DNA from 2 places in the Variovorax sp. LARHSF232 genome. Region 1 is predicted to be linked to the other one. Evidence: riboswitches for the same ligand, from Rfam matches in the RefSeq annotation. Region 1 holds a riboswitch; the other holds the start of a gene.
What was found. A riboswitch is a leader RNA that binds a small molecule or an ion and turns the genes downstream of it on or off. The one in region 1 is predicted to bind S-adenosylhomocysteine.
Positions count from the first base shown of each region.

Region 2: it holds a riboswitch for S-adenosylhomocysteine, as region 1 does, so the genes downstream of both, ahcY (adenosylhomocysteinase) here and metH (methionine synthase) in region 1, are expected to answer to the same signal.

Region 1 is NZ_JBIXJS010000002.1:126,433-130,633, reverse strand. It holds gene ACIPRI_RS06055 (homocysteine S-methyltransferase family protein) at 1-49, shown strand, start outside; gene ACIPRI_RS06050 (SH3 domain-containing protein) at 57-908, shown strand; gene ACIPRI_RS06045 (LysR family transcriptional regulator) at 918-1,802, opposite strand; gene ACIPRI_RS06040 (PACE efflux transporter) at 1,905-2,354, shown strand; S-adenosyl-L-homocysteine riboswitch at 2,363-2,451, shown strand; gene metH (methionine synthase) at 2,474-4,201, shown strand, end outside.
Region 2 is NZ_JBIXJS010000003.1:70,570-74,770, reverse strand. It holds gene ACIPRI_RS09210 (TlyA family RNA methyltransferase) at 1-701, opposite strand, end outside; gene ahcY (adenosylhomocysteinase) at 722-2,167, opposite strand; S-adenosyl-L-homocysteine riboswitch at 2,245-2,313, opposite strand; gene ACIPRI_RS09200 (peptide chain release factor 3) at 2,428-4,056, shown strand; gene ACIPRI_RS09195 (HAD family hydrolase) at 4,086-4,201, shown strand, end outside.

The DNA of each region.
Region 1 (4,201 bases):
GGCGGCACGCAGCGTTGCGCACCAGCCCTTCTATCGCGAAGCGGCATAGTCCTCCCATGCCGGAACAAACAACTCGAACAACCATCAGCCTGCGATGGCGCATGCGCAGCGCGCTGGTGGCCGGCGCGTTGGCCCTGCCGCTGGCCGCATTCGCGCAGCAGGCCTTCACCCGTGCCGGCGTCGGCCTGATGGCGGGCCCGGGCAACAACTATCCGGAGGTGGCGTACCTGTACCAGGGCCAGCCCGTCGACGTGATCGGCTGCACCCGCGGCTATGGCTGGTGTGACGTGGTGCTGCCCGACGGCCTGCGCGGCTGGATCTATGCCGCCATCCTCGAGTACCCCTACCAGGGCTCGCCGGTGCCGCTGCCGGGCTACGGCGCCGTCATCGGCGTGCCGATCGTCACCTTCAGCATCGGCAGCTACTGGGGCCGCTACTACCGCGACCGGCCCTGGTATCCGGAGCCACGCTGGTGGGGCGGCCGCCCACCACCGCCGCCCGTGGCCGGCTGGCGACCGCCACCGCCGCAGGTGCCGGCCTGGCGTCCGCGGCCTGGGCCGCCGCCACCCGACTTCCGTCCACCGCGGCCGCCGGCCTGGCAGGTGCCGGTGCCGAGCCGTGAGGTGCGGCCGCCGCGCGATCCGGGCGTGCACCCGCCACGGCCTGGCGTGGTGCCGGGCGGTCCGCCGCCCGGCCGCCCGGCCCACCTGGGCGACAACCGTCAATGGGACAACCATGGCGGCGGACATGGACGTCGGGACGACGGGAATCGGGGCCATCGCGGTGATGACCGCGGCGACAAAGGCAACCGGGCCGAGCGCGGCGATCGCCAGGACCGCGGCGACCGGGGTCAAGGCCAGGGCCAGGGCCAGGGCCACGGCAATCGCGGCCAGGGCGGCCGCGACTGATTCAGCCGATCAGCGCCGCGCCATCAGCGCCACGAAGCGCTGCGCGCCCAGGCCCAGCGGCCGCTCCTTGGACCACACCACGTCGACCCACAGGTCCAGCTCGTTCGACAGGTTCTCGAAGGCGATTTCCACCAGGCTGCCGGCCGCCACGTGCGGCCGCGCCAGGTTGCGCGGCAGCCAGCCCCAGCCCAGGCCGGCGCTGATCATGCTCAAGGCGGCCAGCGCGTTGTCGGTGCGCCAGGTGTGGCGGCCGAAGACGAAGCGCGGGTCGATGGTGGCGAGGTCGCGCCCCGCCACCACGATCTGCCGCGTGTTGTGCAGATGCTCTTCGCGCAGCTTCCCGCCGTGGCCGGCCTGCAGCACCGGGTGGGTGGGCGCGACCACGATCGCCATGGTCTCGCTGGTCACTTCCTGAAAGCCCTCGCGCCCGTCCAGGCTGGGGCGCTCGAACACCAGCGCCAGCTGCGCCCGGCCGGTGTGCAGCATGGCCAGGGCATCGGCCTGCGGCGCGGCCAGCACTTCGACTTCCAGCAGCGGATATTCGGTCGCCAGGGTCGCCAGCGCGCTGCTCCATGGCGCGGCCAGCAGCTCGGGCGCGATGGCCAGGGTGAGGCGCGATTCCAATCCTTGCGTGAGGCCCAGCGCCTGCACCTGCAGCGCCTTGAGCTGCGCGTCCACCATGCGCGCCTGGGGTTCCAGCGAACGGGCCGCCGCGGTCGGGCGCGGCTCGCGGCCGGTGCGGTCGAACAGTTGCAGGTCCAGCTCGGCCTCCAGGTTGGCAATGGCCATGCTGACGGCCGACGGCACGCGCCGCAGCGTCCGCGCCGCCGCCGAAAAGGAGCCGTGGTCGAGCACGGCCAGGAAGACCTGCAGGTTGTCGCTGGAAAGGCTCATGGGACGCAACCTATCAATAAAACTGAAAGAACATGACTTTATATATCAGCAGACAACACATAAAGTCCAGTTTCACCCCTGGATATGGAGAGAGAGAAAGTCATGCAAGGCATCAAGCGCAAAGTCGTCTACGTCACCCTTTACGAGGCCATCGCCATCGTTGCGGCCAGCGTCGGCTTCTCGCTCTTTTCGGGACAGCCGATGAGCCATGCCGGCCCGCTGGCGATCTTCTGCTCCATCGTCGCCGTCTGCTGGAACCTGGTGTTCAACGGCCTGTTCGAGATGTGGGAGTCGCGCCAGGCCGTCAAGGGCCGTAGCGTGGCCCGCCGGGTCGCCCACGCCCTCGGCTTCGAAGGCGGGCTGGTGGTGATCCTGGTGCCGCTGGTGGCCTGGTGGCTGGATGTGTCGCTGTGGCACGCGCTCCTGATGGACCTGGGCCTGGTGGTGTTCTTCCTGGTCTACACCTTCGCCTTCAACTGGGGCTTCGACCGCATCTTCGGCCTGCCCAAGTCCGCCATGGGCGGTGCACAGCCGGCCTCGCAGCCCGCGTAAAATCGCCAGGTCCCAAGGAGCGTTGCAGCGCCCGGCCACCGCAGGTGGCGAGGCGTCAGGCTTGGGGCTCAATCGATTGCAACGACGCTCGCCTGTTCGCGCCATTCGCAGGTGAGCCCATGACCTCCACGTCCCCCAATCCCACCGCTGTTCCCCCCCTGAAGCTGTCCGGCCTGGAGCCGGTGCAGATCGGCCAGGGCACCTTGTTCGTCAACATCGGCGAGCGCACCAACGTCACCGGCTCCAAGGCCTTCGCCCGCATGATCCTGAACGGCCAGTTCGAGGAGGCGCTGGCGGTGGCCAGGCAGCAGGTGGAAAACGGCGCCCAGGTGATCGACATCAACATGGACGAGGCCATGCTCGACAGCAAGGCGGCCATGGTGCGCTTCCTGAACCTGATCGCCAGCGAGCCCGACATCGCGCGCGTGCCGATCATGATCGACAGCTCCAAGTGGGAGGTGATCGAGGCCGGCCTGCGCTGCATCCAGGGCAAGGGCATCGTCAACTCGATTTCGATGAAGGAGGGCGTCGAGCCCTTCAAGCACCACGCCAAGCTCTTGCGCCGCTACGGCGCCGCCGCGGTGGTGATGGCCTTCGACGAGAAAGGCCAGGCCGACACCTACCAGCGCAAGATCGAGATCTGCGAGCGCGCCTACCGCGTGCTGGTCGACGAGGTCGACTTTCCGCCCGAAGACATCATCTTCGACCCCAACATCTTCGCGGTGGCCACCGGCATCGAGGAGCACAACAACTACGCGGTCGACTTCATCGAGGCGACGGCCTGGATCAAGGCCAACCTGCCGGGCGCCAAGGTGTCGGGCGGCGTGAGCAACGTGAGCTTCTCCTTTCGCGGCAACGACCCGGTGCGCGAAGCGATCCACACGGTATTCCTGTACCACGCGATCAAGGCGGGCATGGACATGGGCATCGTCAACGCCGGCATGGTCGGCGTCTACGATGACCTGGAGCCCACCCTGCGCGAGCGGGTGGAAGACGTGGTGCTGAATCGCCGCCCCGATGCTGGCGAGCGCCTGGTGGAAGTGGCCGAGTCGGCCAAGGGCGCGGCCAAGGACGACAGCAAGAAGAACGACTGGCGCGGCACGCCCGAAGCGCCCGTGTCGGTGGGGCAGCGCCTCGCGCATGCGCTGGTGCATGGCATCACCGACTTCATCGTGCCCGACACCGAAGAGGCCTACCAGGCCATCCTCGCGCAGGGTGGCCGTCCGCTCAACGTGATCGAGGGCCCGCTGATGGACGGCATGAACGTCGTGGGCGACCTGTTCGGCCAGGGCAAGATGTTTTTGCCGCAGGTCGTGAAGTCGGCGCGCGTCATGAAGCAGGCGGTGGCCCACCTCATCCCCTACATCGAGGAAGAAAAGCGCCAGGACGAAGCGGCTGGCCGCGACGTGCGCAGCAAGGGCAAGATCATCATCGCCACCGTGAAGGGCGACGTGCACGACATCGGCAAGAACATCGTCACCGTCGTGCTTCAGTGCAACAACTTCGAGGTGGTGAACATGGGCGTGATGGTGCCCTGTCACGAGATCCTGGCGCGGGCCAAGGTCGAGGGCGCGGACATCGTCGGCCTCTCGGGCCTGATCACGCCGAGCCTGGAAGAGATGCAGTACGTGGCCGGCGAGATGCAGAAGGACGACCACTTCCGCGTGAAGAAGATTCCTTTGCTGATCGGCGGCGCCACCACCAGCCGCGTGCACACGGCCGTCAAGATTGCGCCGCACTACGAGGGCCCAGTGGTCTATGTGCCCGATGCCTCGCGCAGCGTGAGCGTGGCGCAGAGCCTGCTCTCCGAGCAGGCCACCAAGTACATCGACGACATCAACGCCGAC
Region 2 (4,201 bases), on a different contig from region 1:
TCGTGCCAGCCGGCCACCGCGAGGCCCAGTGCATCGAAAGCCTCGCGCACGCGGTGCTCGACCTGCGCGTACAGCGCCGCGTCGCGCACGATGCCGCCCTTGCCGATCTGGCCCGGCTGCAGTTCAAACTGCGGCTTGACCAGCATCAGCAATTCGCCGGCCGGCGCCAGCAGCGGCACCAGGGCCGGCAGCACCAGCGTGAGCGAGATGAAGGACAAGTCGCCCACGATCAGATCGAAGGGCTCGCTGCTATCGCCAGCCGCCACCAGATCCTGTGCGCCCAGCGCGCGGGCATTGATCTTCTCCATCGCCAACACGCGCGCATCGCCGGCGAGGCGTGCGTTCAGCTGGCCATGGCCCACATCCACGCCCACCACCCGTGCCGCGCCGTGCTGCAACAGGCAATCGGTGAAGCCGCCGGTCGACTGGCCGACATCCAGGCAACGTTTGCCCTTGGCGTTCACGCCGCTGGCGCGCAAAGCGCCTTCCAGCTTGAGGCCGCCGCGCGAGACGTAGCGCACCTCGGCCGTGTCGACCAGTTCGAGCTGCGCCATTTCGGGCAGGTCCTCGCCGTTCTTGGCCACCTCGCGCCATGCGGCATCGCCAGGCAGTCGCCAACGCAGCCCGCCCGCGATCAGGCGCGCCGCCTGGGAGCGGGATGCGGCCAGCCCGCGTTCGACGAGCAACTGGTCTGCGCGCACGTTGAAGACGTGCCGGCCGATCAGTAGCGGTAGCTGTCCGGCTTGTACGGGCCGTTCTTGTCCACGCCGATGTAGGCCGCCTGCGCGTCCGTCAGCACCGTCAGCTGGGCGCCCAGCTTGGACAGCTGCAGGCGCGCGACCTTTTCGTCGAGGTGCTTGGGCAGCACATAGACCTTGCCGGCCTGGTAGGCGTCGGGACGCGTGAACAGCTCGATCTGCGCGATGGTCTGGTTGGCAAAGGACGAGCTCATCACGTAGCTCGGGTGGCCCGTGCCGCAGCCCAGGTTCACCAGGCGGCCCTTGGCCAAGAGGATGATGCGCTTGCCGTTGGGGAAGATCACGTGGTCGACCTGCGGCTTGATCTCGTCCCACTCGTACTTCTCGAGCGAGGCGACCTCGATCTCGTTGTCGAAGTGGCCGATGTTGCAGACGATCGCCTGGTCCTTCATGGCGGCCATGTGGTCGTGCGTGATGACGTCCTTGTTGCCGGTGGTGGTCACGAAGATGTCGGCCTTGTCGGCGGCATATTCCATGGTGACCACGCGGTAGCCTTCCATCGCGGCCTGCAGCGCGTTGATCGGGTCGATCTCGGTCACCCACACCTGGGCCGACAGGGCGCGCAGCGCCTGCGCCGAGCCCTTGCCCACGTCGCCATAGCCGGCCACGCAGGCCACCTTGCCGGCGATCATCACGTCGGTGGCGCGCTTGATGCCGTCCACCAGCGACTCGCGGCAACCGTACAGGTTGTCGAACTTGCTCTTGGTCACCGAGTCGTTCACGTTGATGGCACGGAACAGCAAGGTGCCCTTGGCCGACATCTCGTTCAGGCGGTGCACGCCGGTGGTGGTCTCTTCGGTCACGCCGATGATCTCGGCCGACTTGCGGGTGTACCAGGTGCCGTCGACGGCCAGCTTGGCCTTGATGGCGGCGTAGAGGATGCGCTCTTCTTCGCTGGTCGGATTGGCCAGCACGCTCTGGTCCTTCTCGGCCTTCTGGCCCAGGTGCATCAAGAGCGTGGCGTCGCCGCCGTCGTCCAGGATCATGTTCGGGCCTTCGCCCTTCGAGCCCTTGGGGCCGAAGTCGAAGATCGAGTGCGTGTAGTTCCAGTAGTCCTCCAGCGTCTCGCCCTTGATGGCGAACACTGGCGTGCCGGCAGCGGCGATGGCGGCAGCGGCGTGGTCCTGCGTCGAGAAGATGTTGCACGAGGCCCAGCGCACCGTGGCGCCCAGGGCCTGCAAGGTCTCGATCAGCACCGCGGTCTGGATCGTCATGTGCAGCGAGCCGGTGATGCGCGCGCCCTTGAGCGGCTGGGTCTTCGCGAACTCGTCGCGAATGGCCATCAGGCCAGGCATTTCGGTTTCGGCGATCTTGATTTCCTTGCGGCCCCAGGCGGCAAGGGACAGGTCGGCGATCGCCTGGTCGACGGTGGAAACAGGGGTGGGTTGGGCTTTGAGAATTGCGCTCATGACGGGCTCCAAAACAAGTTTGAACGAGTCCGCTGCGTCGATCGGGGGGAATCAGATAACTCACCGCGACAGAGAACAGCGGGTGAGCGTGGTTGCGATGGGGTCCGAGCCTCACGCCTGACGGGCGCTGCAACGCTCCTCGGAAGCGCGCATTTTAACGCTTCGTCCGGCCCGGTAAAATTACGGGCTTTGCCCGCCAAGCCCTGAGCGCGCCCATGAGCGCGCAGCGCTATTCTGGCCACCAGCCGCGCCCACCCGCCATGTCCTACGCCTCCGAAACCCGCCGCCGTCGCACCTTCGCGATCATTTCCCACCCCGACGCCGGCAAGACCACGCTGACCGAGAAGCTGCTGCTGTTCTCGGGCGCGATCCAGATCGCCGGCTCGGTCAAGGCACGCAAGGCTTCGCGCCATGCCACGTCGGACTGGATGGAAATCGAGAAGCAGCGCGGGATCTCGGTGGCCTCGTCGGTGATGCAGATGGTGTATCGCGACCACGTGATCAACCTGCTCGACACGCCCGGCCACAAGGACTTCTCGGAAGACACCTACCGCGTGCTCACCGCCGTTGACTCGGCACTGATGGTGATCGACGCGGCCAACGGCGTGGAAGCACAGACCCGCCGCCTGATCGAGGTCTGCCGCCAGCGCGACACGCCCATCCTCACCTTCGTCAACAAGATGGACCGCGAAGTGCGCGAGCCACTCGACATCCTCGACGAGGTTGAACGCGAGCTGGGCATGCCCTGCGTGCCCATGACCTGGCCGGTGGGCCAGGGCAAGAGCTTCGGCGGCATCATCAACCTGCGCACGCAGACCATGACGGTGTTCGAGTCCGGCAGCGAGCGCCGCCCGCAGGACTTCGAAGCAATTGCGCTCACCGAGACCGACAAGCTCAGGGCCCGCTTCGGCAGCGAGTTCGACGCCGCCATGGAAAGCATGGAGCTGGCCACCGGCGCCTCGCCCACCTGGGACAAGGAAGCCTTCCTGGCCGGCAAGCAGACGCCCGTGTTCTTCGGCTCGGGCGTCAACAACTTCGGCGTGATGGAAGTGCTCGATGCCCTGGTCGACCTGGCCCCGCCGCCGCAGCCGCGCACCAGCACGACGCTGGTGAACCGCCAGCCGGTGGTCAAGGAGATCCAGCCCGAGGACAAGGACTTTGCCGGCGTGGTGTTCAAGGTTCAGGCCAACATGGACGCCAACCACCGCGACCGCATCGCCTTCGTTCGCATGGCCTCGGGCAAATACACGCCGGGCATGAAGCTCAAGGTGCAGCGCACGGCAAAAGAGCTGCGCCCCACCAGCGTCGTCACCTTCATGAGCCAGCGCCGCGAGGCGGTCGAGGAGGCCTATGCGGGCGATATCGTCGGCTTCACCACGCACGGCGGCGTGCAACTGGGCGACACCATCACCGACGGTGCCTCGCTGCAGTTCACAGGCCTGCCCTTCTTTGCGCCAGAGCTCTTCATGACCGTGATCCTGAAGAACCCGCTGCGCACCAAGCAGTTGCAGCAGGGCCTGGCGCAGCTGGGCGAGGAAGGCGCGATCCAGGTCTTCAAGCCCGAAGTCGGCGGCCCGATGCTCTTGGGCGCCGTCGGCCAGCTGCAATTCGAAGTGGTGCAGCACCGCCTGAAGACCGAGTACGACGCCGACGTGCGCCTGGAAGGCTGCCAGTACACCGGCGCGCGCTGGATCACCGCCGACACGCCGGCCGAACTGCGCGAGTTCGTCAACGCCTATCCGCAGCGCATGGCGCTGGATGCCGCCGACACGCTGGCCTACCTGTGCACCAGCCCCTACGACGTGCGCCTCGCGCAGGAGCGCTTTCCCAAGATCCACTTCCACCCGCTGCGCGAGCACGCCGGCTTGGCGCTGCAAAGCGCGGCATGACGGCGCACGTGAGCAGCGCTGCCGGCCCCATGGCGCCGCTGGCCGACTGGCCGGCGCATGAGCGCCGCGCCTTGTTGGGCGTGTTTACCGACATCGACGACACGCTCAGCACCGACGGCCAGGTGCCGCCCGAGACGGTGGAAGC